4 regions of the Streptomyces sp. NPDC059695 genome follow, and region 4 is predicted to be linked to each of the others. Evidence: riboswitches for the same ligand, from Rfam matches in the RefSeq annotation. Region 4 holds a riboswitch; each other region holds the start of a gene.
The links. A riboswitch is a leader RNA that binds a small molecule or an ion and turns the genes downstream of it on or off. The one in region 4 is predicted to bind cobalamin.
Positions count from the first base shown of each region.

Region 1: it holds a riboswitch for cobalamin, as region 4 does, so the genes downstream of both, cobN (cobaltochelatase subunit CobN) here and ACFV2S_RS09045 (cobalamin biosynthesis protein) in region 4, are expected to answer to the same signal.
Region 2: it holds a riboswitch for cobalamin, as region 4 does, so the genes downstream of both, ACFV2S_RS05545 (CoA-acylating methylmalonate-semialdehyde dehydrogenase) here and ACFV2S_RS09045 (cobalamin biosynthesis protein) in region 4, are expected to answer to the same signal.
Region 3: it holds a riboswitch for cobalamin, as region 4 does, so the genes downstream of both, ACFV2S_RS36560 (energy-coupling factor ABC transporter permease) here and ACFV2S_RS09045 (cobalamin biosynthesis protein) in region 4, are expected to answer to the same signal.

Region 1 covers NZ_JBHWFF010000023.1:114,742-122,417, reverse strand. The annotation lists gene abc-f (ribosomal protection-like ABC-F family protein) at 1-424, shown strand, start outside; gene cobN (cobaltochelatase subunit CobN) at 421-4,023, opposite strand; cobalamin riboswitch at 4,064-4,189, opposite strand; gene ACFV2S_RS26775 (cobalamin biosynthesis protein CobG) at 4,269-5,495, shown strand; gene ACFV2S_RS26770 (precorrin-8X methylmutase) at 5,510-6,145, shown strand; gene ACFV2S_RS26765 (precorrin-2 C(20)-methyltransferase) at 6,142-7,635, shown strand.
Region 2 covers NZ_JBHWFF010000003.1:69,010-76,685, forward strand. The annotation lists gene ACFV2S_RS05525 (MASE1 domain-containing protein) at 1-8, opposite strand, end outside; gene ACFV2S_RS05530 (PP2C family protein-serine/threonine phosphatase) at 245-1,084, opposite strand; partial or broken gene ACFV2S_RS05535 (short-chain fatty acyl-CoA regulator family protein) at 1,698-2,177, shown strand; gene ACFV2S_RS05540 (cobalamin-binding protein) at 2,186-3,100, opposite strand; cobalamin riboswitch at 3,201-3,381, shown strand; gene ACFV2S_RS05545 (CoA-acylating methylmalonate-semialdehyde dehydrogenase) at 3,612-5,111, shown strand; gene ACFV2S_RS05550 (acyl-CoA dehydrogenase family protein) at 5,108-6,259, shown strand; gene ACFV2S_RS05555 (enoyl-CoA hydratase/isomerase family protein) at 6,256-7,323, shown strand; gene mmsB (3-hydroxyisobutyrate dehydrogenase) at 7,320-7,676, shown strand, end outside.
Region 3 covers NZ_JBHWFF010000058.1:8,134-15,809, forward strand. The annotation lists gene ACFV2S_RS36540 (FAD-dependent oxidoreductase) at 1-1,377, opposite strand, end outside; gene ACFV2S_RS36545 (ATP-binding cassette domain-containing protein) at 1,574-2,437, opposite strand; gene cbiQ (cobalt ECF transporter T component CbiQ) at 2,434-3,183, opposite strand; gene ACFV2S_RS36555 (energy-coupling factor ABC transporter substrate-binding protein) at 3,189-3,836, opposite strand; gene ACFV2S_RS36560 (energy-coupling factor ABC transporter permease) at 3,833-4,531, opposite strand; cobalamin riboswitch at 4,560-4,794, opposite strand; gene ACFV2S_RS36565 (PTS-dependent dihydroxyacetone kinase phosphotransferase subunit DhaM) at 4,845-5,267, opposite strand; gene dhaL (dihydroxyacetone kinase subunit DhaL) at 5,264-5,884, opposite strand; gene dhaK (dihydroxyacetone kinase subunit DhaK) at 5,910-6,902, opposite strand; gene ACFV2S_RS36580 (thioesterase II family protein) at 7,361-7,676, shown strand, end outside.
Region 4 covers NZ_JBHWFF010000005.1:243,098-250,773, reverse strand. The annotation lists gene ACFV2S_RS09055 (anion permease) at 289-1,560, shown strand; gene ACFV2S_RS09050 (hypothetical protein) at 1,577-1,798, shown strand; cobalamin riboswitch at 1,921-2,053, shown strand; gene ACFV2S_RS09045 (cobalamin biosynthesis protein) at 2,088-3,074, shown strand; gene ACFV2S_RS09040 (cobyric acid synthase) at 3,071-4,579, shown strand; gene ACFV2S_RS09035 (putative cobaltochelatase) at 4,635-6,683, shown strand; gene cobO (cob(I)yrinic acid a,c-diamide adenosyltransferase) at 6,683-7,291, shown strand; gene ACFV2S_RS09025 (cobyrinate a,c-diamide synthase) at 7,285-7,676, shown strand, end outside.

The DNA.
Region 1 (7,676 bases), on a different contig from region 4:
CCTGGCGGGCGAACTCGCCCCGGACGCGGGCACGGTGGCCGTGCCCGCCCGGGTCGGGCTGCTCCGCCAGGACACGGCCCCACCCACCGACCCCCGTACGGTGGGCGAGGCCTTCGGAGAGGGCCGCGAGGACGAACTGCTCGCCCTCGGGCTCTTCGCGGCCCGCGATCTGACGACCCCGGTCCGGCTGCTGTCGACCGGGCAGCGCCGCAAGCTGGAACTGGCCCGGCTGGTCACCTCCCCCGCCGACCTGCTCCTCCTCGACGAGCCGACCAACCACCTGGCCCCCGGCCTGGTGGAGGAGCTGGAGGCCGCGCTCGCGGAGTACCGGGGCACGCTGGTCGTGGTCAGCCACGACCGGCGGCTGCGGGAGGGGTTCCGGGGCCGCGTCCTCGACCTGGCCCCGGCCCTGGCGAGGGCCTAGCCCTCACCCTCCAGGTCGCCCTCCGTCTCCAGGAACACCTGGCGCAGGGCGGCCAGCGTCTCCGGGTCCGGCTTCTCCCACATGCCGCGCGACTCGGCTTCGAGCAGCCGCTCGGCGATGCCGTGCAGGGCCCAGGGGTTGGCCTCCTTCAGGAAGGCCTGGTTCTCCGCGTCGAGGACGTACTCCTGGGTGAGCTTGTCGTACATCCAGTCGGCGACGACACCCGTCGTCGCGTCGTACCCGAAGAGGTAGTCGACGGTCGCCGCCAGCTCGAACGCGCCCTTGTAACCGTGGCGGCGCATCGCCTCGATCCAGCGCGGGTTGACCACGCGGGCCCGGAAGACCCGGGAGGTCTCCTCGACGAGCGTGCGCGTGCGGACGGTCTCCGGGCGGGTCGAGTCGCCGATGTACGCCTCGGGGGCCGTGCCCGTGAGCGCGCGGACGGTCGCGACCATGCCGCCGTGGTACTGGAAGTAGTCGTCCGAGTCGGCGATGTCGTGCTCGCGGGTGTCCGTGTTCTTCGCGGCCACCGCGATCCGCTTGTACGCGGTCTCCATCTCGGCGCGCGCCGGGCGCCCTTCGAGCCCGCGCCCGTACGCGTACCCGCCCCACACCGTGTACACCTCGGCGAGGTCCGCGTCCGTGCGCCAGTCCCGCGAGTCGATCAGCTGGAGGATGCCCGCGCCGTACGTGCCGGGACGCGAGCCGAAGATGCGGGTGGTGGCGCGCCGCTCGTCGCCGTGCTCGGCGAGGTCGGCCTGCGCGTGCGCCCGCACGTGGTTGTCCTCGGCGGACTCGTCCTCCAGCCCCGCCACGAGCCGCACGGCGTCGTCGAGGAGGCCGATGACGTGCGGGAACGCGTCCCGGAAGAAGCCCGAGATGCGCAGCGTCACGTCGACGCGCGGGCGGCCGAGCTCGGCCAGCGGGATCGGCTCCAGGCCGTTGACCCGGCGCGAGGCCTCGTCCCACAGGGGCCGGACGCCGAGCAGGGCGAGGGCCTCGGCGACGTCGTCGCCGGCGGTGCGCATCGCGCTCGTGCCCCACAGGGAGAGGCCGACGGAGGTCGGCCACGTGCCGTTGTCGTCGCGGTAGCGGGTGAGCAGCGAGTCGGCGAGCGCCTGCCCGGTCTCCCAGGCGAGCCGGGACGGCACGGCCTTCGGGTCGACCGAGTAGAAGTTGCGGCCGGTCGGCAGGACGTTGACCAGGCCGCGCAGCGGGGAGCCGGACGGGCCGGCCGGGACGAAGCCGCCGTTCAGGGCGTGCACGGCGTGCGCCAGCTCGTCGGTGGTGGCGGCCAGGCGCGGTACGACCTGCTCGCAGGCGAAGCGCAGGACGTCCCGGACCTCGGAGCCGTACGCGGCGGCGACCGTGCCGATCGCGTCGGCGGACCAGCCGGCGGCCTCCATGCCCTCGACCAGCTCGCGGGCCTTCGCCTCCGCCTCGTCGGCGGTGGTGCGGGTCGCGGCCGACTCGTCCAGGCCGAGGGCCTCGCGCAGGCCGGGCAGCGCCTGCGTGCCGCCCCAGATCTGGCGGGCGCGCAGGATGGACAGGACCAGGTTGACCCGGGCCTCGCCCTCCGGGGCGCCGCCGAGGACGTGCAGTCCGTCGCGGATCTGGGCGTCCTTGACCTCGCACAGCCAGCCGTCGACGTGCAGCAGGAAGTCGTCGAAGCCGTCGTCCTCCGGGCGCTCCTGAAGACCGAGGTCGTGGTCGAGCTTGGCGGCCTGGATCAGGGTCCAGATCTGGGCGCGGATCGCGGGCAGCTTCGCCGGGTCCATGGAGGAGATCTGCGCGTACTCGTCGAGCAGCTGCTCCAGGCGCGCGATGTCGCCGTACGAGTCGGCGCGGGCCATCGGCGGCACCAGGTGGTCGACGAGGGTCGCGTGCACGCGCCGCTTGGCCTGGGTGCCCTCGCCCGGGTCGTTCACGAGGAACGGGTAGATCAGCGGGATGTCGCCGAGGGCCGCGTCGGGACCGCAGGCGGCGGACAGGCCGGCGTTCTTGCCGGGCAGCCACTCCAGGTTGCCGTGCTTGCCCAGGTGGACCATGGCGTCGGCGCCGAAGCCGCCGTCCTCGGCGCGGGCGGCGATCCAGCGGTAGGCGGCCAGGTAGTGGTGGGACGGCGGGAGATCGGGGTCGTGGTAGATCGCGATCGGGTTCTCGCCGAAGCCGCGCGGCGGCTGGATGAGGACCAGCAGGTTCCCGCGCCGCAGGGCGGCGAGGACGATGTCGCCCTCCGGGTTGCGGGACCGGTCCAGGAACATCTCGCCGGGCGCCGGGCCCCAGTGCTCCTCGACGTGGGTGCGCAGTTCCTCGGGCAGGGTCGCGTACCAGCGCTTGTAGTCGGCGGCCGGGATGCGGACCGGGTTCTTCGCCAGCTGCTCCTCGGTGAGCCAGTCCTGGTCGTGACCGCCGGCCTCGATGAGGGCGTAGATCAGCTCGTCGCCGTCGCCGGAGACCACACCGGGGAGGTCCGCCTCGGGGCCGAAGTCGTAGCCCTCGGCGATGAGGCGGCGGAGCAGGGAGACGGCGGAGGCCGGGGTGTCGAGACCGACCGCGTTGCCGATGCGGGAGTGCTTCGTCGGGTACGCGGAGAGGACGAGCGCCAGCCGCTTCTCGGCGTTCGGGATGTGGCGGAGCCGGGCGTGCCGGACGGCGATCCCGGCGACGCGGGCCGCGCGCTCGGCGTCGGCGACGTACGCGGGCAGACCGTCGGCGTCGATCTCCTTGAAGGAGAACGGGACGGTGATGAGACGGCCGTCGAACTCGGGCACGGCGACCTGGCTGGCGGCGTCCAGCGGGGACAGGCCCTCGTCGTTCTCCTCCCACGCCGACCGCGATCCGGTCAGGCACAGCGCCTGGAGGATCGGCACGTCGAGCGCGGCGAGCGCGCCCGCGTCCCAGGCCTCCTCGTCGCCGCCGGCCTGGGCCTCGGCGGGCTTGGTGCCGCCGGCCGCGAGGACGGTCGTGACGATCGCGTCGGCCGTGCGCAGCGTCTCGACGAGCTCCGCCTCGGGGGCCCGCAGGGACGCCACGTACAGCGGGAGGGCCCGCGCGCCGGCGTCCTCGATCGCCCCGCACAGGGCGTCGACGAAGGCGGTGTTCCCGCTCATGTGGTGGGCGCGGTAGTAGAGCACGGCGATCGTCGGACCGTCGGTGTCCCTCGCGACGCGGTCCAGCGGGCCCCACGTGGGGGCGGCGGCCGGGGCCTCGAAGCCGTGGCCGGTGAGCAGGACGGTGTCGGAGAGGAAGCGGGCCAGCTGCTCCAGGTTGGCCGGGCCGCCGTGCGCCAGATAGGCGTGCGCCTCGGTGGCGACGCCGACCGGGACGGTGGAGGCCTCCATGAGCTGGGCGTCGGGGGCCTGTTCGCCGCTCAGCACGACGACCGGCTTCCCGGCGGCCAGGATCGTGTCCAGGCCCTCCTGCCAGGAGCGGACGCCGCCGAGGAGCCGGACGAGGACGAGGTCGACGCCGTCGAGCAGGGCGGGGAGATCGGCCAGGGGGAGGCGGGAGGGGTTGGCGAAGCGGTACTCCACCGGCCCTCCGGCCGCGCGGGCGCTGAGCAGGTCGGTGTCGGAGTGCGACAGCAGCAGGAGCATGGCGAGGCTCAGGCCTTCCTCGGGGTTGTCCGCGCCCCGGGTGGTCGTATGGACGGCGGGAGTTCCTGACTCACCCGTGGGTACGGGCTCACAGTGGCGGGACCGCGCCGGATTCTCACCGGGCTTCCTCCCCGGGGTCCTGGGACCCCATGCCGATCTGCATCCTAGATCGTGGCGTCGGCGCGCCCCAGGGAGCGGCGGGGTCGACCGGATCACACCCGGTGGCCGGCCGGTTCCCCGTGGGTATGCTCGCCGCCATGCCGCCCACCCCACCCCCGGCGCCCGAACCGGGCGAACCTCGCGTACGGGACCGTGGCGACGCCTGCCCCGGGGCGCTGCGCCTGCACCCCGCCGACGACGGACGCCTGGCCCGACTGCGCCTGCCCGCAGGCCGTCTGACGGCCCATCAGGCCGAGGTCCTGGCCGACGTGGCCGAGACGCTCGGCGACGGGCGGATCAGCATCACCTCGCGCGGCAACGCGGAGCTGCGCGGCCTCGCCGGGGACTGCGGGGCGGAGCTCGCCGCCCTCCTGGCGGGGGCGGGCCTGCTGCCCTCCCCCACGCACGAGCGCGTCCGCAACATCGTGGCCTCGCCCGGCGCGGGACTCGACGGACTCGGCCACGCGGACGTGCAGTTGTGGGCCCGCGCCCTGGACACCGCCCTGTGCGCCGAACCCCGGGCGGCGTCCCTTTCGGGACGGTTCCTGTTCGTCCTGGACGACGGGCGCGGGGACGTCGCCGGGCTCGGCGGCGATGTGAGCTTGATCGCAGGACCGGACGGGTCCGCCCTGCTGCGGCTCGGCTCCCGGGCCTTCCGCCTCGCCGCCGCCGACGCCGTGCGGGCCGCGCTCGCCGCCACCCTCGCGTTCCTCGACGCCGCCGAGGCCGCGGGGACCGGGGCCTGGCGCCCGCACGAGCTGCCCGGCACCCACACACCCGACTGGGCCGGGGCGCTCGCGCGGGCCGGGATCACGGCGCAGCCCGTACCCGCGCCGCCGCTTCCCGTGTCCCCGCCGCCCGCGCCCGGGCCGCTCGGCGACCGCGCCCTGCACGTCCTCGCCCCGCTCGGCCGGCTGACCGCCGCCCAGCTGCGGGCCCTGGCCGAAGGCGCCGCCGAGCTCCGGCTCACCCCCTGGCGGGGCGCGGTCGTGGTGACCGACCCCGGCAGGCTCCCCGCCCTGGAGCCGTACGGCCTGATCACCCGGCCCGGTCTGCCCTCCGTCGGGGTCAGCGCCTGCACCGGACGCCCCGGCTGCGCCAAGTCCCTCGCCGACGTACGGACGGACGCCGGCCTGGTCCGCCACGGAGGCCTGCCCGTCCACTGGTCCGGGTGCGAGCGCCGCTGCGGCCACCCGCGCGGCACCTGGATCGACGTCCTCGCCACCGGCGACGACAGCTACCTGGTGGACGGCGTCCCCACCCCCCGTACCGCCCTGCCCGAAGCAGTGACCAAGGCCCGCACGACGAGATGAGCGAGAGCACCAGGATGTTCGACTACGAGAAGGACGGGACGGAGATCTACCGCCGGTCCTTTGCCACGATCCGCGCCGAGGCGGACCTCGCGGACCTGCCCGCCGACGTCGCCATGGTGGCCGTCCGGATGATCCACGCCTGCGGCATGACCGACCTCGTGCAGGACATCGCGTACTCCCCGCGGGTCGTCGCGAACGCCCGCGCGGCCCTCCGCGCCGGCGCGCCCGTTCTCTGCGACGCCCAGATGGTCGCCAGCGGCGTCACCCGCAAGCGGCTGCCCGCCGACAACGAGGTGCTCTGCGCGCTGTCCGACCCGGCCGTCCCGGCCCTCGCCGCCGAGCTCGGCACCACCCGCTCCGCCGCCGCCCTGGAGCTGTGGCGGGACCGCCTCGAAGGCTCCGTCGTCGCCATCGGCAACGCGCCGACCGCGCTCTTCCACCTCCTGGAGATGATCGCGAAGGGCGCCGGGAGGCCCGCCGCCGTCCTCGGCATCCCCGTCGGCTTCATCGGCGCCGCCGAGTCCAAGGACGCGCTGGCCGAGAACACCCTCGGCCTCGACTACCTGGTCGTACGGGGCCGGCGCGGCGGCAGCGCGATCACGGCCGCCGCGATCAACGCCCTCGCCCACGAAGCGGAGATCCAGGCATGAGCACCGTGACCGGAAAGCTGTACGGCGTCGGGCTCGGACCCGGCGACCCCGACCTGATGACCGTCGCCGCCGTGAAGGCCATCGCCTCGGCCGACGTCATCGCCTACCACTCGGCCCGCCACGGCCGCTCCATAGCCCGCTCCATCGCCGCCGGGCACATCCGCGAGGACCACATCGAGGAGCGGCTGATGTACCCGCTCACGGTGGAGACCACGGACCACCCGGGCGGCTACCGGGGCGCCCTGAACGACTTCTACGAGGAGGCCGCGGCCCGCCTCGCCGCCCACCTCGACGCCGGCCGCACCGTCGCCGTCCTCGCCGAGGGCGACCCGCTCTTCTACGGCTCGTACCAGCACATGCACAAGCGGCTCGCCGACCGCTACGACACGACCGTCCTGCCCGGCGTCACCTCGGTCAGCGCCGCCGCCGCCCGGCTCGGCGAGCCGCTGTGCGAGGCCGAGGAGGTCCTCACGATCATCCCCGGCACCCTGCCGGAGGACGAGCTGACGGCCCGCCTGGCGGGCACCGACTCGGCGGTCGTGATGAAGCTGGGCCGCACCTTCCCGACGGTGCGGCGGGCCCTGGAGCGGGCCGGCCGGCTGGACGACGCCCGCTACGTGGAGCGCGCGTTCATGAAGGGCGAGCGCACGGAGCGGCTGACGGACGTGGACCCGGAGTCCGTCCCGTACTTCTCCGTCGCGGTCCTCCCCTCCCGCGTCGACCAGGAGGCTCCGGTACGGGAGACCGGCGAGGTCACCGTCGTCGGCACCGGCCCCGCGGGGGCGCCCTGGCTGACCCCCGAGTCGCGCGGCGCGCTCGTCAACGCCGACGTCCTCGTCGGCTACACGACGTACCTCGACCGGGTCCCCGTCCTGCGCCCCGGTCAGATCCGCCACGGCTCCGACAACAAGGTGGAGTCGGAGCGCGCCGAGTTCGCCCTCGACCTCGCCCGGCGCGGCCGGAAGGTCGCGGTCGTCTCCGGCGGCGACCCGGGCGTCTTCGCGATGGCGACGGCGGTCCTTGAGGTCGCCTGCGAACCGGAGTACGCGGACGTGCCCGTCCGGGTCCTCCCCGGAGTGACCGCGGCGAACGCGGCCGCCGCGGCGGCGGGCGCCCCCCTCGGCCACGACTACGCGACGATCTCCCTCTCCGACCGGCTCAAGCCCTGGGACGTCATCGAGGCCCGGCTCCGCGCGGCCGCGGGCGCGGACCTCGTCATCGCCCTCTACAACCCGGGCTCGAAGTCCCGCACCCACCAGGTCGCCGCCGCCCGCGACCTCCTGCTGGAGCTCCGCGCGCCGGAGACCCCGGTGGTCGTCGCCCGCGACGTCGGCGGCCCCGAGCAGTCGGTCCGGATCGTGACCCTGAAGACCCTGGACCCCTCCGAGGTCGACATGCGCACCCTCCTGCTGATCGGCTCCTCGCAGACCCGGGCGGCCGAACGGGGCGACGGCCGCACGATCACGTGGACGCCGCGGCGCTACGGCTGAGCACCGAGGTCCGTGGGGGAGGGCTGCCCCCCCGCCCGCGA
Region 2 (7,676 bases), on a different contig from region 4:
AGCGACATCAGAGCCGTCTCCGTAGGGGACCGGAACTGCCGAATATCCAACACGTCAGCCATCAGACACCGGCCGGGCCGCCACGGCCGGGCAAGGCCCCTGCGTGTCGGGCGCCGCCGTCCGACACGGGTCCGACCCGACACGGGGCCGGACCCGGCCCGAGGCCTGACCCGGCCCGAGTCCCGACCCGGCCCGAGTCCCGACCCGGCCCGATTCCCGACCTGGCCCGAGGCGGCCCCCTCCCTCACTCCTTTGCCGGCCGGGCCGGGCCGCCGTCATGGCCGACGACCAGGACGGCCGCGTCGTCCTCGTGCCCCACCGTGGCCGCCAGCTTCATGACGGCGGTGGCGAGCGCGTCGACGTCCAGTCCGGCGACGGCGGTGATCCCGGCGAGCCGCGTCACCCGGTCCAGACCCTCGTCGACGTGGAGCGAGGGCCCCTCCACCACCCCGTCGGTCAGGAGGACGAAGACACCGTCGGCGGTGAGCCGGTGGCACGTGGCCGGGTAGTCGACGCCGCGCAGCACACCGAGCGGAGGCCCGCCCTCGCTGTCGTCGATGCCGGAGCGGCCGTCGGAGGTGGCCCAGATGTGGGGGATGTGACCGGCCCGGGCGCACTCCAGGGTGCCGGCAGCGGGGTCGAGCCGCAGGAAGGTGCAGGTGGCGAAGAGGTCGGCGCCCAGAGAGATGAGCAGGTCGTTGGTGCGACTGAGCAGCTCTCCCGGGTCCGCGGTGACGGAGGCCAGCGCGCGCAGTGCCACGCGGACCTGTCCCATGAAGGCGGCGGCCTCGATGTTGTGTCCCTGCACGTCACCGATGGACATGCCGATCTGCCCGCCGGGCAGGGAGAAGGCGTCGTACCAGTCACCGCCGACGTTGAGCCCGTGGTTGGCGGGCTCGTAGCGCACGGCCAGCCGGGCGCCCGGAAGACTGGGCAGGTCCGAAGGCAGCATCTCGCGCTGCAGGGCCACGGCGAGCTCGACACGGGAACGTTGCGTCTCGGCCAGTTCCCGCGCCCTGGCGGTCAGCGACCCGAGCCGGACCAGAAGGTCCTCGCTGCTGTCGGCCGGCCGTCTGCGGAACATCGATCACTCCGACGTCACGACAATCCTCACATCATTCCGTCCCGGTCTCCAGCACGCGGGACCGCACGGGACCACCTCGGTACGAACAGGTCCTTCCCACTCTGCCCGGAGGGGACAGCGTCCGCATCTCATGGCTACCGCGGACCCGGGCGCGCCCTGCTCCACGCCCCGGCACACCGTGGCCACGCCGGGTGGAACGACCTCGCCCGCCGAGTCGGTCCCGGAGGCGCAGGAACCGGGCGTCCGCGTCGATCCGGTAGCGGGTGTTGCCGAGCCTTCCGCTCCCCGCGGGGGCGCCGAGCGATCCAGGGCCGGCCGCGAGGATGGAGGGGATGCCGTCGATCCGGTAGGCGCGCAGTCGGCGTGCGTCACTGCGGGCCGGGGGCTGGGCCGGTCGGCGGAGCGTCCGACGCCTACGACCTTGCGGCGATCCTTGCCGCGCTGGACACGAAAGCAAGCGGAGGACCAGCACGAGGCAGCGGCCCAGCCGCACAAGACGAAGACTCGGTACGCCCAGACTGGGCCTTGTGGGGCGAGTCCCACGCTTGGCCGGCCGAGCGGACCGGCACGCTCGGGCAGCTCAGCGCCAACACGGTCGGCACGTCCCTCCCCGCTGCGCGGGGTCCCCTTCTCGTTCGTCCGCGTCGACCGGGCGGGCAACATGTCCAAGCGGCAGTCCGCCACCGGCTTCCACTTCTCCCGGGCCGGCGGCACCTGCCCGCTGTGGAACGTGTACGAGGCCTTCGCCGCACCCGGCCGCATCCACGTCCAGATCGCCGCCATGCCCGACGGGCAGCGCTACCTGTGGACCGCCCGTGCCCTCACCCGCCACCGGGGCGGCTGGGGCGAACCCGGCAAGACCTTCGCCATCGGCCTCGGCTGCGAGCTGCGCCACGCCCACCGGCTGGTGTACTCGGACGGCCTGGATCTGGACAACGCGGCGGCGGCGACCCCGATCGGCATGGGCTGCCGCGTCTGCGAGCGCCTCGACTGCCCCCCCCAGCGCGCGGCCCCGCCGCTCGGGCGTCCGCTCCGGATCGACCAGAACGCCAGCACGTTCGTCCCGTACCCGGTCGCCGACCCGTCGGCCTGAGCCGTGGATCAGGGCAGGAGGAAGGCCTCGGTCGTCGTCACGGGGTCTCCCGCCCGGACCCCGTGGAGGACGTGCGCCAGAACCTCCGCGCCGCGTACGACCCGGGGGCCCGGCCGGTTGAAGTAGGCGGGCCCGTCCAGCACCCATACCGCGCCGGACCGTACCGCGGGCAGATCGTCCCACCCGGGGAGGGAGGTCAGCAGGTCGCGCTCGCGCACGGTCCGTTCGGGCGGGAAGCCGCAGGGCAGGACCAGGAGGACGTCGGGTCGGGCGGCCCGGACGGCCTCCCAGGTCATCGGCTTCGTGTGCTCTCCGGGAGCGGCGAGAAGCGGTTCGCCGCCGGCGCAGGTGATCTGCTCGGGCACCCAGTGCCCCGCGGGCCACAGCGGATCGAGCCACTCGACGGCCACCACCCTGGGCCGGGCCCGACCCGCCGTGAGTCCGCGTACCGCGGCCAGCCGATCGCGCAGTTCCTCGCGCCGCCGCTCGGCCCGCTCCCGTACGCCCAGCAGGTCGCCGACCGTGACCAGGCAGTCCAGGACGTCGTCCAGGGTGCGGGGCTCCAGACTGAGGACGCGAGGACCGCCGTCGAGGACGCGCACCGCGCGTGAGACGGCCTCGTAGGACACCGCGCAGACGTCGCACAGGTCCTGGGTGAGCACGACATCGGGCGCGAGAGCGGAAAGCGCCTCGGCGTCCAGGGTGTAGAGCGAGGAGCCGCCGTGCGCGGCCCCGCCGACCGCGGCCGAGATCTCCCGGCTGCTCAGTGCGTCCGACGAGAACTCGGCGGACGTGACCACCGGGACGCCGGCCACATCCCGCGGCGGCCAGTCGCACTCGTGGGTCCGTCCCACCAGGTCCGCGGCCAGCCCGAGCTGGGCCACGATGTCGGTCGCCGCAGGCAGCAAGGAGACGATGCGCATGACCCGAGCCTAGGCGGTGCACCGGGCTCCGGCCGGCGCCTGTCCGGATGGCGTCGCCGCGCCGTGGGTGGGGGTGGACTTACTAGGACGTCCAACTATATGTTCGTGACGAGCCCGCGGTGCAGGGAAGCCGGTGTGATTCCGGCGCGGTCCCGCCACTGTGACCGGGGAGTGTGCTCTTCCAGCAGGTCAGGCCACTGACGGAAACCATCCGTCGGGAAGGCCGGAGAGCATGCGCTGATCCGGGAGTCAGGATACCGGCCGTGGGGTGTTCCGTGTTGTCCACGAGGATGGAGCAGACACGCATGGCACCGGTACGTGACCACGACCCTGGTGATCCGGCGGAGTACCCGAACCCCGAGGCCCTGTCCCCGCGTTCGTGACTCGACGAAGGCGTCCTCGCCTTCCCCTGTCCCGCGGCAGGACCCGCGTGCGCGCACCCCGATCGGTGCCGTCCTCGCGGTCCTCGCCGCGCCCTCCTCGGATCCGTACCTGACGAGAGCAGGCTTCGATGGTCCGCGAACTCACCCATTTCATCGGCGGCAAGCACACCGCCGGCACGTCCGGCTCCTTCGCCGACGTGTACGACCCCAACACCGGTGCCGTCCAGGCCAGGGTCCCCCTGGCCGGGCGCGCCGACACGGAGGCGGCGATCGCCGCCTCCGAGGAGGCCCAGCGGGAATGGGGCCGGTGGAACCCGCAGCGACGCGCACGCGTCCTGCTGCGCTTCCTCCAACTCGTCGAGGCGGAAAGGGACTCCCTGGCACGGCTGCTTTCCTCCGAGCACGGCAAGACCGTCGCCGACGCGCACGGGGACCTCCAACGCGGCCTGGAGGTCGTCGAGTTCGCCGCGGGCATCCCGCACCTCCTCAAGGGCGAGTTCACCGACAACGCCGGCACCGGCATCGACGTGCACTCGCTCCGCAGCCCGCTGGGTGTCGTCGCCGGGATCACCCCCTTCAACTTCCCCGCGATGATTCCGCTGTGGAAGGCCGCACCGGCCCTGGCCTGTGGAAACGCCTTCATCCTCAAGCCCTCCGAGCGCGACCCCTCCGTACCCCTGCGGCTCGCCGAGCTGTTCCTGGAGGCCGGACTGCCGCCCGGTGTGCTGAACGTGGTCAACGGAGGCAAAGAGGCCGTCGACACCCTCCTCGAAAACCCTCGCGTCCAGGCCCTCGGCTTCGTCGGCTCCACCCCGATCGCCGCGCACCTCTACGCCACCGCCGCCGCGCACGGAAAGCGCGCCCAGTGCTTCGGCGGGGCCAAGAACCACATGATCGTGATGCCGGACGCGGACCTCGACCAGGCTGCTGAAGCGCTGATCGGCGCCGGGTACGGCTCGGCCGGCGAGCGGTGCATGGCGATCTCCGTCGCCGTCCCTGTCGGCGAGGAGACCGCCGACGCGCTGGTGGCGAGGCTGAAGGAGCGCATCGTCTCCCTGCGCATCGGCACCTCCGACGACCCGGACGCCGACTTCGGGCCCCTCGTCAGCAAGGACGCCCTGGACCGGGTCGACCGGTACGTCGGCATCGGCGTCGACGAAGGTGCGGAACTCGTCGTCGACGGAAGGGGTTTCACCCTCCCCGGCCACGAGAACGGCTTCTTCGCGGGAGCCTCCCTCTTCGACCGCGTCACGCCGTCCATGCGGATCTACCAGGAGGAGATCTTCGGCCCGGTGCTGTGCGTGGCACGGGCCGCCGACTACGAGTCCGCGCTCCGGCTCCCGAGCGAGCACCCGTACGGCAACGGCGTGGCCATCTTCACCCGCGACGGCGACACCGCCCGCGACTTCACCCGGCGTGTCAACACCGGCATGGTCGGCGTGAACGTCCCCATCCCGGTCCCGGTGGCGTACCACACCTTCGGCGGCTGGAAGCGGTCCGGATTCGGCGACCTGAACCAGCACGGCCCCGACGCCATCCGCTTCTACACCCGCACCAAGACCGTGACCTCCCGCTGGCCCTCCGGGGTCAAGGAAGGCGCGAGCTTCACCATGCCGACGATGGGATGAGCGCCGTGACCACCCTCACCGAGGACCAACTGGCCCTCGCCGAAGTCACCCTCGACTTCGCCCAGGAACAGCTCGCCCCGTACGCGGTGACCTGGGACCAGGACAAGCAGTTCCCCGTCGACGTCATCCGCCGCGCCGCCGCGCTCGGGCTCGGCGGCGTGTACGTACGGGAGGAGTGCGGCGGCTCCGGCCTGAGCCGGGCCGACGGCGTCCTCGTCTTCGAGACCCTGGCGACCGGCTGCCCCTCGATCGCCGGCTATCTCTCCATCCACAACATGGTCGCCTGGATGATCGACCGGTACGGAGACCCCGCCCAGCGTGCCCGCTGGCTGCCCGGCCTCTGTGCCGCCGAGACCCTGGGCAGCTACTGCCTCACCGAACCCGGCGCGGGATCGGACGCCGCCGCCCTGCGCACCCGGGCCGAGCGGGACGGCGACCACTACGTCCTGAGCGGAGTGAAGCAGTTCATCTCCGGCGCCGGTGCCTCCGACCTGTACGTCGTCCTGGCCCGCACCGGAGGGGCCGGCCCCGGCGGGATCTCCGCCTTCGTCGTGGAGCGCGGCGACCCGGGCGTCTCGTTCGGCGCGAACGAGCGCAAGATGGGCTGGAACGCGCAGCCCACCCGGCAGGTCGTCCTCGACGCGGTGAGGATCCCCGCCGACCGGCGCCTCGGCACCGAGGGCGAAGGCTTCCGCATCGCCATGCACGGGCTCAACGGCGGCCGCCTCGGCATCGCCGCCTGCTCCCTCGGCGGCGCCCAGAGCGCACTCGACCGCAGCCTCACGCATCTCGCCGACCGCGAGGCCTTCGGCGCCCGGCTGCTCGACGCCCAGGCTCTGCAGTTCCGGCTCGCCGACATGGCCACCGAACTGACGGCCGCCCGCGCGCTGGTACGGCAGGCCGCCGAGGCCCTCGACCGCGGCGACCCCCAGGCGGTCCAACTCTGCGCCATGGCGAAGCGGTTCGCCACCGACACGGGCTTCTCGGTCGCCGACCGGGCGCTCCAGCTGCACGGCGGCTACGGCTACCTCAGCGAGTACGGCATCGAGAAGATCGTCCGCGACCTGCGGGTCCACCGGATCCTGGAAGGGACCAACGAGATCATGAACGTCATCGTCGCCCGCGGCCTCACGGAGAGCCTCCGATGACCGAGGACGTACTCGTCACCACAGAGGGCCGGACGGGCCGCCTGATCCTCAACCGCCCGCAGGCGTTGAACGCGCTCACCCATCCCATGGTGCGGCGCATCGAGGAGGCGCTCCTCGCCTGGCGGGACGATCCCGCCGTCCAAGCGGTGGTGATCTCCGGCGCGGGGGAGCGGGGACTGTGCGCGGGCGGCGACATCCGGGCCATCTACGCGGACGCGCGGGCGGGAGGCACGGCCTCGGCGGACTTCTGGCGGGACGAGTACCGGCTCAACGCCCTCATCGCCCGCTACCCCAAGCCGTACGTCGCCCTCATGGACGGCATCGTCATGGGCGGCGGCGTCGGCGTCTCCGCCCACGGCACCGTACGGATCGTCACCGAACGCTCCCGCATCGCCATGCCGGAGACCGGCATCGGCTTCGTACCCGACGTCGGCGGCACCTACCTCCTGGCCCTGGCGCCCGGCGAGCTGGGCACCCACCTCGCCCTGACCGGGGCCCTCGTCGGAGCCGCCGACGCCCTGCTGTGCGGGCTCGCCGACCACTTCGTACCGTCCGAACGACTCGACCGCCTGCTGGAGGACCTCCAGCGGACCTCCGTGCACGACGCCCTGGCCGGGCACGTCGGCCAGGCACCACCCGGTGAACTGGCGGGTCGCCGGGAGTGGATCGACCACTGCTACGCCGCCGACACGGTCGAGGAGATCGTCGACCGCCTCGCCGGAAGCGGTGTGCCGGCCGCCAAGGAGGCCGCCGCCACCCTGATCACCAGGTCGCCGACCGCCCTCAAGGTCACCCTGACCTCGTTGCGCCGCGCCCGGGAGCTCGGACCCCTGGAAAAGGTCCTCGAACAGGAGTACCGCGTCTCGTGCGCGGCGCTGACCTCGCACGACCTGGTCGAGGGGATCCGGGCCCAGGTCATCGACAAGGACCGCGACCCCCGCTGGTCCCCGGCCCGGCTGACGGGCGTCACCGACGAGGACGTGGCCCGCTACTTCACCCCGCTCGGAGTCGACCGCGAGCTGCGGCTCACAGCCCCCGACCCGCTTCAGGAGGTGCCCTGGTGACCACCGTCATCGCCTTCATCGGCCTCGGCCACATGGGCGGCCCCATGGCCGCCCACCTCGCCGCCGCCGGCCACCGCGTGCTCGGGTTCGACCTCGTCCCCGCGGCCCTGGCGACCGCTGCCGCGGCCGGAGTGGAGACCGCCGACTCCGCGGGGGCGGCGGCTGCGGGAGCGGACGTCGTGATCACGATGCTGCCGGCGGGCCGCCACGTCCTCTCCCTCTACCGGGACGAGGGCCTCCTCGCGGCCGCCCGACCTGGAACCCTGTTCATCGACTGCTCCACCATCGACGTCGCCGACGCGCGCGCCGCCCACGACGCGGCCGTGGCCGCCGGGCACCGAGCCCTGGACGCC
Region 3 (7,676 bases), on a different contig from region 4:
GTCGTAGCCCTCCAGGTCGGCGGCGGACACGTACGTGTTCAGGCGGACGTCGATGCCGTGCTCGGCGAGCTGGACGCGGAAGTAGCGCAGCGTCTCGTCGAACTCCTCCTTGCCCGGAACCCGCTTGGCGATGTTCAGCTGGCCGCCGATCTCGGACGCGCCGTCGAAGAGGGTCACGGAGTGGCCGCGCTCGGCCGCGGACACCGCGCAGGAGAGTCCGGCCGGGCCCGCGCCGACGACCGCGACGCGCTTGGCGAGCCGGGTGGGGGAGAGGACCAGCTCGGTCTCGTGGCAGGCGCGCGGGTTGACCAGGCAGGAGGTGATCTTCAGGCTGAAGGTGTGGTCCAGGCAGGCCTGGTTGCAGCCGATGCAGGTGTTGATCGTGTCCGCGCGGCCGGCCGTCGCCTTGGCGACGAAGGCGGGGTCGGCGAGGAACGGTCGGGCCAGCGAGACCAGGTCGGCGCGGCCGTCGGCGAGGATCTCCTCGGCGACCTCGGGGGTGTTGATGCGGTTGGAGGTGACGAGCGGCACGGACACCGCGCCCATCAGCTTCTTCGTCACCCAGGTGTAGGCGCCGCGCGGCACGGAGGTCGCGATGGTGGGGATGCGCGCCTCGTGCCAGCCGATGCCGGTGTTGATGATGGTCGCGCCGGCCGCCTCGATCTCCTTGGCGAGCCGGACGACCTCCTCCAGGGTCGAGCCGCCGGGGACGAGGTCCAGCATGGAGAGGCGGTAGACCAGGATGAAGTCCGCGCCGACCCGCTCGCGGATCCGGCGGACGATCTCCAGCGGGAAGCGGACCCGGTTCTCGTACGAGCCGCCCCAGCGGTCGGTGCGGACGTTGGTGGCCGAGGCGATGAACTCGTTGATGAGGTAGCCCTCGGAGCCCATCACCTCGACGCCGTCGTACCCGGCCTCCTTGGCGAGCTCGGCGCAGCGCGCGTAGTCCTCGACCGTCTGCTCGACCTCGGCGTCGGACAGCTCGTTCGGCGCGAAGGGGCTGATGGGGGCCTTGAGGGGGCTGGGGGCGACCAGGCCGGGGTGGTAGGCGTACCGGCCGAAGTGCAGGATCTGCATCGCGATCCGGCCGCCCTCGGCGTGCACGGCGTCGGTGATCAGACGGTGCTCGGCGACCTCCTCGGCGGTGGTGAGCTTGGCGCCGCCGTCCCAGGGCCGGCCGGCCTCGTTGGGCGCGATGCCGCCGGTGACGATGAGGCCGGCGCCGCCCCGGGCGCGCTCCGCGTAGAAGGCGGCCATGCGCGCGAAGCCGTGCTCGGTCTCCTCCAGGCCGACGTGCATCGACCCCATGATCACGCGGTTGGGCAGGGTGGTGAACCCGAGGTCGAGCGGGCTCAGCAGGTGCGGGTACGGGGTCATGGGGGCGTCTCCTCGCGCAGGGGTCGTCGACCTCAGTTCTAGGGGACCCCGGAGGCCTTCTGCAACTAGTTGCAGAAGATTCGGAGCGTGATGTCTACTACTCGGTAGCAAAGCTGCGCGAGCCCCGGGAGGCTCCGGGACCCAGGAGGAGCCCCGCCCTCAGGGACCCACCGTGAGCCCCGGGAGGCTCCGGGGCTCAGGAGGAGCCGCGGGCGCCGCTCGCCTCCGCGGCCACCCACGCGTCCAGGTCCTCCGGCGTCCGGGGCTCCGGCGCGTCCGCGCCCAGCAGGCCGTGGGCGCGCAGCAGACGGGCCACCGACGTGCCCCACGGACGGCGCAGCCGGGCCGCCTCCAGCAGGGCGTCGTCCGCGAGGAGCTCGGCGACCGGCCCCGTGCGCAGCCCGGCGGGGGAGAGCACCGCCGCCCCGTCGGCCCAGCGCAGCGCCAGATCCACGTCGTGCGTCGCCATCACCACCGTCGTCCCCGCCGCGCGGAGCCGTTCGAGCGCGTCGAGCAGCCGCTCCTGCCCGTGCGGGTCCAGCCCGGCCGTCGGCTCGTCCATGATCAGCACCCGGGGCCGCATCGCCACGGCGCCCGCGATCGCGGCCCGCTTCCGCTGCCCGTACGACAGCAGGTGCGTCGGCCGGTCCTCCAGCGCCACGATGTCCAGCGCCTCCAGGGCCTCCCGCACCCGGAGCCGTACCTCCTCCTCCGGCAGCCCCAGGTTCGTCGGACCGAACGACACGTCCTGACCGACCGAGGCGGCGAACAGCTGGTCGTCCGGATCCTGCACGACCAGCTGCACCGTGGTCCGCAGCCGGGTCAGCCCCTTCCGGTCGTACGCGACCTCCGCCCCGTCCAGGAGCAGCGACCCGCTCCCGCAGCGCAGCCCCCCGCTGAGCAGCCGCAGCAGCGTCGTCTTGCCGCTCCCGTTGCGGCCGAGGAGCGCGATCGCGCGTCCCTCCGCCACCGCGAAGTCGACGCCCGAGAGGACCGCGGGCCCGTCCTCGTAGGCGAAACCCGCCTTCACCAGCTCCACGACGGGGGTCGGAGACGTCACGGAAGGAACCTTTCCAGTACGAGGGTGAGGGCGACGAGCCCCGCGAGGAGCAGGGCCGTCGCCGTGAGGAACCGCCGGGAGACCGCGCAGGCGGGCACCAGCACCCGCAGCGTCCCGTCGTAACCGCGCCCGGCGAGCCCCGACTGCAGGCGCTGTGCCCGGTCGAAGGCCCGGACGAACGTCGTCGCGCCGAGACCGGCGAGCGAACGCCACGTCGCGGCCCGGGTGGTGTGCCCGAGCCGGGCCGCCTGGGCCTGCCGGATCTTCGTGAGCGCGTCGAGCAGGAGGAAGATGATCCGGTACATCACGAGCGCCACGTCCACCACCGGCGCCGGGACGCCCGCCCGGACCAGCCGGGGCAGCACGTCGGACACCGGCGTGGTGAAGGCGAAGAGCAGCACCCCGAGCGAGGCGGACGCGGTCCGCAGCAGCAACTCGCCCGCGTGCACGGGACCGTCGGGCGCGAGGGCCACGATCCCCCGTGTCCCGCCGACCTCGAAGAGCAGCGGGACCGCGCCCGTGACGCAGAAGCCGAGCGGGACCCGGAACGCCCGCCACAGCTGAGGGCCCGGCACACCGGCCGGACCCAGCAGCACCGCGAGCGTGGCCGCCGCCACGAGCACCGCGCCGGGCCACGGCGGCAGGGCCACCGCGCACAGGGTCAGTCCGAAGCCGAGGAGAGCCTTCTCCACGGGATGGCGGCGGCGCCAGCGACTGCTGTGCGCCGCCGCGTCGATCGGCAGCATCGGCGCTACGCGCCCGTGCCGTCGAAGGGAACGGAACCGTCGTCGGCCCCGGGGACCCCCGCGTCAGCGACGACGGGCCGGGACCCGCCGTCGGCGGAACCGCCGCCCGAGGCACGGGAGCCCGCACCGGGCCGCGGGTCAGCGGACCCCGCACCGGGCCGCGGGGCACCGGACCTCGCACCGGCGTGCGCGTCGGCGGATTCCGGTGCCCCGCTGTTCGAGGTGCCGGACGCCGGTTCCTTCCCCGCCGTACCGGAGTCGCCGTCGCCGTCGCCGCCGCCGCCGTGCCCGACGGGACCGCCCGCCTCCGTCGCGCCCTGCGTCCGCGCGGCCTCGGAGGTCGCCGTCGCCGCGCGGGCCGCGCCCTGGCGGCGGCCGCGCCGGAGCCCGAAGTAGTACGCCAGGACACCGGCGCCCAGCGCCGCCTGGAGGGCGAAGAGCGCCGACTCGATCTCGCCGGACGGCGGCTCGTACAGCGGGCTGAACCACGGCTTGTAGTCCGGCTGGAGCTCCGTGATCGCGGTCTCCGCCTCCGCGTCCGCCCCCGTGAACGGCTCCTCCTTGTGGTCGCCCATGCCCAGCGCGAGCGGCAGGACCGCGAGCGCGGCGACGAGGAGCAGCAGCAGCGTGTTGATCTTCGCGTTCCGGCTCATCGCGCGGCCACCTCCTCGTGGCGCTCCGCCGTCGGCCGGCCGAGGACGCCGAGCCGGACCAGCTCGCCCTTGCTGGACTGGGTGAGCAGCCGCATGACGAGCACGGTCAGCAGGCCCTCGCTCACCGCGAGCGGGATCTGGGTCACGGCGAAGATCCCGCCGAACTTGGCCAGCGCGCCGGGCACGCCGCTGCCGGGGTCGGGGAACGCCAGGGCCAGCTGCACGCTGGTGACGCAGTACGTGGAGAGGTCGGCGACGAACGCGCCGAAGAAGACGGCCACCATCAGCGGCGCACCGAACCGCCGCAGCAGCCGGTACGTCCCGTACCCCGCCCAGGGCCCGACGATCGCCATCGAGAAGGCGTTCGCGCCGAGGGTGGTCAGCCCGCCGTGCGCGAGGAGCAGGGCCTGGAAGAGAAGGGTGATCGTGCCGAGGACCGCCATGATCGGGGGCCGGAAGAGGATCGCGCCCAGACCCGTACCGGTCGGGTGGGAGCAGCTTCCGGTGACGGAGGGCAGTTTGAGCGCCGACAGGACGAACGTGAAGGCGCCGGAGGCCCCCAGCAGCAGGGTGGACTCGGGGTTGGACCGCACTTCGCGGGTCAGCGCGCGCACCCCGTGGGCGACGAACGGCGCGGCCGCGACGCCCCAGGCGGCGGCGTGCACAGGGGGCAGATACCCCTCGGCTATATGCATGGTTGGGAGACCCTCTCCAGCACCTCGTGGATGGACAACGCACCCCGGCCGGTCTCCTGGCTGACGGTCATACGGCCCGGCTCCGCCTTCCCACACCGTCGCGGTCTCCCGCGCCGGTCCAGTGGCTTCCCCGAGGTGTTCCCCCCGGGGGTGGAGCCGGACCTCCCGATCACAGTGGCGAGGGCCGCACCGGTACCGCACCGGTTTCCCGTACACCAAGGCCCTGCGACATTAGTGTGTTGACCTGCTGGATCACAACACGGTCGCCACCCGGCGCGGCCCGTCGGTCACTCCCCGCACACGGCGCGGACGCTCACTCCTTGCGGTACGCGTACGCCTCCGCGGCCGCCGCCGCCACCGCGTCGAGGTCCCCGCCGGCGCTCGCCGTGACCAGCGCGGCGACCGCGCCCTCGACGAACGGCGCGTCCACCAGGCGTGCGCCCTCCGGCAGTTCGTCGCCCTCGGCGAGCAGCGCCTTCACGGTGAGGACCGCGCTGCCCAGGTCCACGAGGAGCGCCACCCCGGCTCCCCGGTCGACGGCCTTCGCGGCCGCGCGGATCAGCTCGGAACTCGTGCCGAGCCCCCCGTCCGGGGTTCCGCCCGCCGGCAGCACCGGCGCCAGGCCGCCGCCCCCCGCCAGGCCTCGGGCCAGCTCGGCCACCGCCGTCGCGACCGCCGCGCTGTGCGAGACGAGCACGATGCCGACCGGGGCGGCGGTCCCGGGCGCGGGGCTCATCGCGCTCCCTGCGCGCGTGCGGTGTCGGCGAGCGCCGCGAACAGCAGCGCCGACGACGTCGCCCCCGGGTCCTGGTGGCCGATCGACCGCTCCCCGAGATAACTGGCCCGGCCCTTGCGCGCCTGGAGGGGTACGGTCGCGAGGGCGCCGTCCGCGGCGGCGGTCCGGGCCGCCTCGTACGAGCTCCGCAGCCCCTCGACGGCCGGCACGAGCGCGTCCAGCATCGTCTTGTCCCCGACCCGGGCACCGCCCAGCTGTGACACGGCGGCCACCCCGGCGTCGAGGGCCTCCGCCAACCGCACCCGGCTGACCTGCGCGTCCTCGCCCAGGGCCTTCCCCGCGCGCCGCAGCAGCGTCCCGTACAGCGGCCCCGAGGCGCCGCCGACCGTGGAGATCAGCTGCCGCCCGGCGGCGGTCAGCACCGCGCCCGGACTCTCCGGCGGCTCCTTGGCCAGGATCTCCGCCACGGCGGCGAAGCCCCGCCTCAGATTGGCGCCGTGGTCGGCGTCGCCGATGGCCGAGTCCAGCTCGGTGAGCCGGTCCGCCTCCCGGTCGACGTCCTCGGCCACCGCGGCCAGCCAGCGCACCAGGAACCCGGCGCCGAACGTCTCCGTCATGTCGCTCCCCATGCCCGATCCCGTCTCACCGGCCCCAGCGCAGCGCGGGCGTCTGCACCGGAGCGTCCCACAGACGCAGCAGCTCCTCGTCGACCTCGCACAGGGTCACCGAGCACCCGGCCATGTCGAGCGAGGTCACGTAGTTCCCGACCAGTGTCCTGGCCACCGGCACCCGCCGCTCGGCGAGCACCCGCTGCACCTCGGCGTTGAAGCCGTACAGCTCCAGGAGGGGCGTGGCGCCCATGCCGTTCACCAGGGCGATGACCGGCCCGGACGGCCGCAGGTCCTCGACGACGGCGTCCACGGCGAAGTCCGCGATCTCGCGCGAGGTCATCATGGGCCGCCGCTCCCGGCCCGGTTCGCCGTGGATGCCGATGCCCAACTCCAGCTCCCCCTCGGGGAGATCGAAGGTCGGACTGCCCTTGGCGGGGGTCGTGCAGGCGCTCAGGGCCACCCCGAAGGACCGGGACCGCTCGTCGACCCGGCGGGCGATCGACTCCACGCGCTCCAGCGGGGCGCCCTCCTCGGCGGCGGCGCCCGCGATCTTCTCCACGAACAGCGTGCCCCCGGTGCCGCGCCGGCCCGCCGTGTACAGACTGTCCGTCACCGCGACGTCGTCGTCGACGAGGACCTTGGCGACCTGGATGCCCTCGTCCTCGGCGAGCTCCGCGGCCATCTCGAAGTTCAGTACGTCGCCGGTGTAGTTCTTGACGACGAAGAGCACCCCGGCGCCGCTGTCGACGGCGGCCGCGGCCCGCACCATCTGATCGGGCACGGGTGAGGTGAAGACCTCCCCGGGGCACGCGGCCGCGAGCATCCCGTACCCCACGAACCCCCCGTGCAGGGGTTCGTGCCCGGACCCGCCGCCGGACACCAGCGCCACCTTCCCGGCCACGGGCGCGTCCCGCCGCACCACGACGCGCCGCTCGACATCCACGGTCAGCTCGGGATGCGCCGCGGCCATCCCCCGCAGCGCATCGGCGACGACGGTCTCGGGAACGTTGATCAGCATCCTCACGGATACCTCCTGGTGAGACTGGCAGGCATGTGACTGAGCAGGCTTTTCGCAGGTCAGAGGGGGTGATGTCGGTTCTTGTTATGGGCCGTTCGCGGCGCCCGGGGGCGGTCCCGAGCGGTACTGATGCCGACTTGCCGCCGACTTTCCTGACCACCCGTCAAGCTGGTCTGGGCGAGGTGCTCTTCGTACTCGTGCATGATGGCGCAATCATCCGCCTGGGAGGTGCGGTCGCGCACCGGTGCGTCGCGGCCGCCGGGTGGACCGCGCTGAAGGCCTCCGCTGGGGCGGCGGACCACTCCCCGCCGCAGCCTGAACCACCCGACCCGGCAGACCTTCCCGGTCACGGCACCAGGAGGAGGAGTGTGGGAGGAGGGGAGGCCACCGGGGCGTAATCGCGGCTTAAGGAGGGTGGGCGACGATGACGCGTTCACAGCGGAACCGATGCGAGGAGTGCAGGCATGACGGGGCTCACGGTCGACAGCGACGTGTGGATCAGGCGGTTCCATCCGCCCGCGGCGGGTGAGCCGGAGCGGACCCCGCTGGTCTGCTTTCCGCACGCGGGCGGGTCGGCCGCGTACTTTCACGGTCTCTCGGGGCTGTTGGCCCCCGCGGGGATCGAGGTGCTGGCCGTGCAGTACCCGGGACGCCTCGACCGCAGGAGCGAGGCCCCGATGAACGACGTGCGGGAGATCGCGGTCGCGGCTGTCGCCGCCCTGAGGCCCTGGGCGGATCGCCGGCCGGCGTACTTCGGACACAGCATGGGAGCCGCCGTCG
Region 4 (7,676 bases):
GAGTGACATGGGTCTCCTCCTGGCGGTCCCCCGGCCGGATGGTTCTGTCCAGGGAGCGGAACCGGGTGACGGGGGAGGAAGCGGGGCAGGTCGTACGTGCCCCGGGAGGGCCCGGATTACCCGCGGTTGCCGGGTGACCGCATCGTGGACACCCGGACACCCGGGGGCCACAAGCGGAATGTCTTGACACCGGATAGGGACACCACGCCGCCCGGCTCAGTTCACCTTCCGTTCACCCAGGTTGCTTACGTTCGTCGAGCCACTGACGTCAAACGATTGCCTGGGTAAATGGAACACATCACGCTGCTGCTCGCCATTGTGGTCGTGACAGCTCTCGTGTTCGATTTCACGAACGGTTTCCACGACACCGCCAACGCGATGGCCACGACCATCTCGACCGGTGCTCTCAAGCCCAAGACGGCGGTGGCCATGTCCGCCGTGCTGAACCTCGTCGGAGCGTTCCTGTCCGTGGAGGTCGCCAAGACGATCTCCGGCGGGATCATCAACGAAGAGGGCATTCGCACAGAAGTGATCTTCGCGGCGCTCGTGGGCGCCATCCTGTGGAACCTGCTGACCTGGCTCCTGGGCCTGCCGTCCAGCTCGTCCCACGCCCTCTTCGGCGGTCTCATCGGCGCCGCGGTCATGTCGGCCGGCTGGTCCGCCGTGAACGCCCCGACCATCGTCACCAAGGTCCTGATCCCGGCCGTCGCCGCGCCGATCGTCGCCGGCCTCGCCGCGATGCTGGCCACCCGGCTGACGTTCAAGATCGGCGCCAAGACCGACGAGAAGCACACCGCCAAGGGCTACCGCGTCGGCCAGATCGCCTCCGCCGGTCTCGTCTCCCTCGCCCACGGCACCAACGACGCCCAGAAGACGATGGGCATCATCACCCTCGCCCTGGTCACGCAGGGCGTCGTCAGCCCCGGCTCGAACCCCCCGCTGTGGGTCGTCGTCTCCGCCGGTGTCGCCATCGCGCTCGGCACCTACCTCGGGGGCTGGCGCATCATCCGCACCATGGGCAAGGGCCTCACCGACCTCAAGCCGCAGCAGGGCTTCGCCGCCCAGACCAGCGCCGCCACGGTCATCCTCGCCTCCTCGCACCTCGGCTTCTCCCTCTCCACCACCCAGTCCTGCTCGGGTGCCGTGATGGGTGCCGGTCTCGGCCGCAAGGGCGGTGTCGTCCGCTGGTCGACCGCGACCCGGATGTTCGTCGCCTGGGGCCTGACGCTGCCCGCCGCCGGCCTCGTCGGCGCCGGTGCCGAGTTCCTCACCAAGCAGGGCCCCTGGGGCATCGTCGCCGTCGCGGTCCTGCTGGTCTCCGGGTCGGCCGTGATCTGGTCGCTGTCCCGCCGCAAGCCGGTCGACCAGCACAACGTCACCGCCGACGACCTGAACGGCGACTCCGAGCCCGCGGGCGTCGTGACCACCGCGATCGCGGCCGTCACCCCGCCGCCGGCCGGTTCCGTCGCCGCCGTCGCGGACGAGGACCTGAAGACCACCATCCCCGCGCCGGTCCCCACGGACCCGGCCGCTCCCCCGGCCCCCGCCGCCGCGGTCTAAGGAACTGGAACCAAGCATGAAGATCGACTGGGCAGCCCTCGGCTCCGTCTTCGGAGTCAGCCTCGTGGCGACCGTCGCCCTCGTGGGCCTCTTCACCCTCGGTGTCATCGGCCTCTCCAAGCAGGAGCAGGCCGCCGCCCAGGGAGGCTCCGCCGCCCTGGCCCGCACCGGCGCCTACGCCTGCTTCGCCCTGTGCCTGGCGGCCGTGGCGTACGGCATCTACCTGATCGTCGCCTGACGCACGCCGGGCGTGACAGGCGGGGCGGTCCGCACCTTCGGGTGCGGGCCGCCCCGCCGTCGTGTTTGTGGTGCTCCGCACAGTGACGCGGTGCAGGTCAAGGGTGAGTTGACGGCTGTTCTCGGCCGTGGTGGACTGCCGAGGCCATTACGGCGGCAGTAGAGGAAGTCCGGTGCGAATCCGGCGCGGTCCCGCCACTGTGACCGGATCCGACGGGTCCGGGAGTCAGGAACTCTCGCCGCCGGTCACGTCGATCCAGGGCGCGGACCCTGAGTGAGGACACAGCGCCATGCCCGGCCGCACCCTCCTGTTCCCCAGAGCCAGCCGCCTCTCCCCGGACGGATTCGCGTACGGCGCGGCCGCCGGACTCGCCGTCGACCTGCTCGTCGGCGATCCCCGACGCGGCCATCCGGTCGCCGCGTTCGGCCGGGCCGCGGCCCGCGTCGAGGACGCCCTGTGGCGCGACCACCGCGGCTGGGGCGCCCTGCACACCACCGTCTGCGCCGGCGCCACCGTCGCGGCCGCCGCCCTCGCCGCCCGTGCGGTACGGGGCAGCCGCGCGGGATCCGCCGCGCTCACCGCCGCGGCCGTCTGGTCCGTCGTCGGCGGCACGACCCTGGGGCGCGAGGCCCGCGCGATCGGCGGCGCCCTCGCCGCCGGGGACCTGGAGGTCGCCCGGGAGCGGCTGCCGCACCTGTGCGGGCGCGACCCGCAGTCCCTCGACGGCCCCGCGATGGCCCGCGCGGTCGTCGAGTCCGTCGCCGAGAACACCTCCGACGCCGTCGTGGGCGCCCTCTTCTGGGGAGCGGTCGCGGGCGTGCCCGGCCTGGTCGGCTTCCGCGCGGTCAACACCCTCGACGCGATGGTCGGCCACAAGTCCCCCCGCTACCGCAGGTACGGCTGGGCCTCGGCCCGCCTCGACGACCTGGCCGGCTGGCCCGGCGCCCGGCTGACCGCCGCCCTCGCCACCGTCGCCGGCGGGAACCCGCGCGGAGCCGTACGGGCCTGGCGGGCGGACGCCGCGAAGCACCCGAGCCCCAACGCGGGCCCCGTCGAGGCCTCCTTCGCGGGCGCCCTCGGCCTTCGGCTCGGGGGGACCCTCTCGTACGCCGGGCGGGTCGAGCACCGGCCCGTCCTCAACGGGGAGGGGCGGCCCGTCGAGGTCGCCGACATCGACCGCGCGGTCCGGCTCTCCCGCCGGGTCACCGGACTGACCCTGGCCGCCTGCGTGGGCGGCCGCATGATCGCGAGCGCGCTGAAGCGGAGGAACGCATGAGGGGTGGGGGGCTGCTCGTCGCCGGGACCACGTCCGACGCGGGCAAGAGCGTCGTCACGGCCGGCATCTGCCGCTGGCTGGTCCGGCAGGGCGTCAAGGTCGCACCGTTCAAGGGACAGAACATGTCCCTGAACTCCTTCGTCACCCGGGAGGGCGCCGAGATCGGCCGCGCCCAGGCCATGCAGGCCCAGGCCGCCCGGGTGGAGCCGACCGCGCTGATGAACCCGGTGCTGCTCAAGCCGGGCAGCGACCGCTCCAGCCAGGTCGTCCTGATGGGCAGGCCGGTCGGGGAGCTCAGTGCCCGCGGCTACCACGGCGGCCGGCAGAAGGAACTCCTCGAGCCGGTCCTCGCGTGCCTGGAGGAACTCCGGGGCACGTATGACGCCGTGATCTGCGAGGGGGCGGGGAGTCCGGCCGAGATCAACCTGCGGCGCACCGACATCGTGAACATGGGCATCGCGCGCGCCGCGAAGCTGCCCGTGGTCGTCGTCGGGGACATCGACCGCGGCGGGGTCTTCGCCCAGTTCTTCGGGACGACGGCGCTGCTGTCGCCCGAGGACCAGTCGCTCGTGGCCGGATACCTGGTCAACAAGTTCCGGGGCGACGTCACGCTGCTGGAACCGGGCCTCGACATGCTGCACGGGCTCACCGGGCGCCGGACCTTCGGCGTCCTGCCGTACGCGCACGGGCTCGGCATCGACGAGGAGGACGGCCTGCGGGTCTCCCTGCGGGGCACCGTCCGCGAGTCGGTCGTCGCGCCGCCGGTCGGCGCGGACGTGCTGCGGGTCGCCGTCTGCGCCGTCCCGCTGATGTCCAACTTCACCGACGTCGACGCGCTCGCCGCCGAACCGGGCGTGGTCGTCCGGTTCGTGGACCGGCCCGAGGAGCTCGTCGACGCCGACCTCGTCGTCGTGCCCGGCACCCGGGGAACGGTCAGGGCGCTCGCCTGGCTGCGGGAGAGGGGCCTCGCGGACGCGCTCGTGCGGCGCGCGGCCGAGGGCCGGCCGGTGCTCGGCGTCTGCGGCGGCTTCCAGGCCCTGGGCGAGCGCATCGAGGACGACGTCGAGTCGAAGGCCGGTGTGGTCGACGGGCTCGGGCTGCTCCCCGTACGGGTGCGGTTCGGGATCGAGAAGACCCTCGCCCGGCCGGTCGGCGAGGCGCTCGGCGAGCGGGTCGAGGGGTACGAGATCCACCACGGCGTCGCGGACGTGCGGGGCGGGGAGCCGTTCCTGGACGGCTGCCGCGTCGGCTCCGTCTGGGGCACGCACTGGCACGGCTCGCTGGAGAGCGACGGCTTCCGCCGGGCGTTCCTGCGGGAGGTCGCGGCGGCGGCGGGCCGGCGCTTCGTGCCCGCGCCCGACACGTCGTTCGGCGCGCTGCGGGAGGAGCAGCTCGACCGGCTCGGCGACCTGATCGAGGAACACGCCGACACCGACGCGCTGCTCCGCCTGATCGAGCGGGGCGCTCCGGAGGGGCTGCCGTTCGTGCCGCCGGGAGCGCCGTGACGCAGGACCGTCCCGCGGGACATCAGCGAACCGAACCCGATGGAAGGAAGACCCGATGAGCACCCGCTATCCGTTCACCGCCGTCGTCGGCATGGACGACCTGCGGCTCGCGCTGCTGCTGAACGCCGTCAGCCCGGCCGTCGGCGGGGTGCTCGTGCGCGGTGAGAAGGGGACCGCCAAGTCCACCGCCGTCCGCGCGCTCGCCGAGCTGCTGCCGGAGGTCCCGGTGGTCGCCGGCTGCCGGTTCAGCTGCGACCCGGCCTCGCCCGACCCCGGCTGCCCCGACGGGCCGCACGGCGACGCCCCCGGCACGGACCGCCCCGCCCGCATGGTCGAGCTGCCCGTCGGCGCCTCCGAGGACCGGCTCGTCGGCGCGCTCGACATCGAGAAGGCGCTCGCCGACGGCGTGAAGGCCTTCGAGCCGGGGCTGCTCGCCGCCGCGCACCGGGGCATCCTCTACGTCGACGAGGTCAACCTGCTGAGCGACCACCTCATCGACCATCTGCTCGACGCCGCCGCCATGGGTGCCTCCCACGTCGAGCGCGAGGGCGTCTCCGTGCGGCACGCCGCCCGCTTCCTCCTCGTCGGGACCATGAACCCCGAGGAGGGCGAGCTGCGGCCGCAGCTGCTCGACCGGTTCGGGCTCACCGTGGAAGTCGCGGCCTCCCGGGACCCCGAGCAGCGGGTCGAGGTCGTCCGGCGGCGGCTCGCCTTCGAGGACGACCCGGCCGCCTTCGCCGCGCGCTGGGCCGGCGAGGAGAGCGCGCTGCGCGAGCGCATCGTCGCCGCCCGGACCCTGCTGCCGCGGGTGGCCCTCGGGGACGCCGTCCTGCTCCAGATCGCCGCCACCTGCGCCGCGTTCGAGGTGGACGGCATGCGCGCCGACATCGTGATGGCCCGGACGGCGACCGCGCTCGCCGCCTGGGCCGGACGGACCGAGGTCACGTCCGAGGACGTGCGGCAGGCCGCGCTGCTCGCCCTGCCGCACCGCCGCCGCCGCTCGCCCTTCGACGCGCCCGGCCTCGACGAGGACAAGCTCGACGAGACCCTGGAGCAGTTCAGGGGCGACGCGCCCGACGACGACCCCGAGCCGGACGGCCCGGGGGACGGCGGGCCCGGCGGCGGCCCGGACGGCGGCGGGGGCGTCCCGCCGCAGGGCGAGGGCCCCGACGGCCCGGCCCCCGAGTCCGCCGAGGCTCCGGAGAGCGCGCCCGCGCCCGCCCCGCAGGGCCCGGGCGCCGGGGAGCGGGCCGCCGTCAAGGCCGGCGAGCCCTTCCGTACGAAGGTGCTGAGCGTGCCCGGACTCGGCGAGGGCGCGGCCGGACGCCGCTCCCGGGCCCGCACGGAGCACGGCCGGACCACCGGCTCCACCCGGCCCCGGGGCGCGCTCACCAAGCTGCACCTGGCCGCGACCGTCCAGGCCGCCGCCCCGCACCAGCGGGCGCGCGGCCGGTCCGGGCCGGGTCTGGTGCTCCGCCGGGACGACCTGCGGCAGGCGACCCGGGAGGGGCGCGAGGGGAACCTGGTGCTGTTCGCCGTCGACGCGTCCGGCTCCATGGCGGCGCGGCAGCGGATGAGCGCCGTGAAGGGCGCGGTGCTGTCGCTGCTGCTCGACGCCTACCAGCGGCGCGACAAGGTCGGCCTGGTCACCTTCCGGGGCCGGGACGCCGAGGTCGCGCTGCCGCCGACCTCGTCCGTGGACGCGGCCGCCGCGCGCCTGGAGAAGCTGCCGACCGGAGGCCGTACCCCGCTCTCCGCCGGGCTGCTCAAGGCCCATGACGTGCTGCGGGTCGAGCGGCTGCGGGACCCCTCGCGCCGCCCGCTGCTCGTCGTCGTGACCGACGGACGGGCGACCGGCGGCGGCGGCGACCCGGTGGCGCTCGCGGCCCGCGCGGCGCGGCTGCACGCCGCCGAGGGCACCGCGTCGGTGGTCGTGGACTGCGAGACCGGGCCGGTGCGGCTCGGGCTCGCCGGGACGCTGGCGCGCGAACTCGGCGGCACCGCCGTCACCTTGGACGAGCTGCGCGCCGACTCGATCGCCGGCCTCGTCAGGGACGTACAGGCAGCAGGACAGACAACGCAGACAGCATGGAGGGCCGCTTAATGCCGCAGGGACAGCCGACCGTCGTGCCCGACGACGGTCTCACCACCCGTCAGCGCCGCAACCGGGCGCTGGTGATGGTGCACACCGGTGTCGGCAAGGGGAAGTCGACGGCCGCGTTCGGCATGGCGCTGCGCGCCTGGAACCAGGGGTGGCCGATCGGGGTGTTCCAGTTCGTCAAGTCCGCCAAGTGGAAGGTCGGCGAGGAGAACGCCCTCAAGGCGCTCGGCGAGACCGGCAAGGGCGGCACGGTCACCTGGAACAAGATGGGCGAGGGCTGGTCCTGGATCCAGCGCGAGGTCGCCGACGGCGAGCAGTCCCACGAGGAGAAGGCCCGCGAGGGCTGGGAGCAGGTCAAGCGGGACCTCGCCGAGGAGCGGTACAAGTTCTACGTCCTCGACGAGTTCGCCTACCTGCTCCACTGGGGCTGGATCGACGTCGAGGAGGTCGTCCAGGTGCTGCGCGACCGTCCCGGGCAGCAGCACGTCGTCATCACCGGCCGCAACGCGCCGCAGGAGCTCTGCGACGTCGCCGATCTCGTCACCGACATGTCCAAGGTCAAGCACCCGATGGACGCCGGTCAGAAGGGCCAGCGGGGCATCGAGTGGTAGCACGTCTCGTCATCGCCGCGCCGTCGTCCGGCGCGGGCAAGACCACGGTCGCGACCGGCCTGATGGCCGCCTTCGCCGGCCGTGGTCTGGCCGTCTCCCCGCACAAGGTCGGCCCCGACTACATCGACCCCGGCTACCACGCGCTGGCGACCGGCCGTCCGGGCCGCAACCTCGACGCGTACATGTGCGGTACGGGGCAGGTCGCGCCGCTCTTCCTCCACGGGTCGCACGGCTGCGACCTGGCCGTGGTCGAGGGGGTCATGGGCCTGTACGACGGGGCCGCCGACCAGGGCGAGCTGGCCTCCACGGCGCAGGTGGCGAAGCTGCTCAAGGCACCGGTGGTGCTGGTCGTCGACGCGTCCTCGCAGTCGCGGTCGGTGGCGGC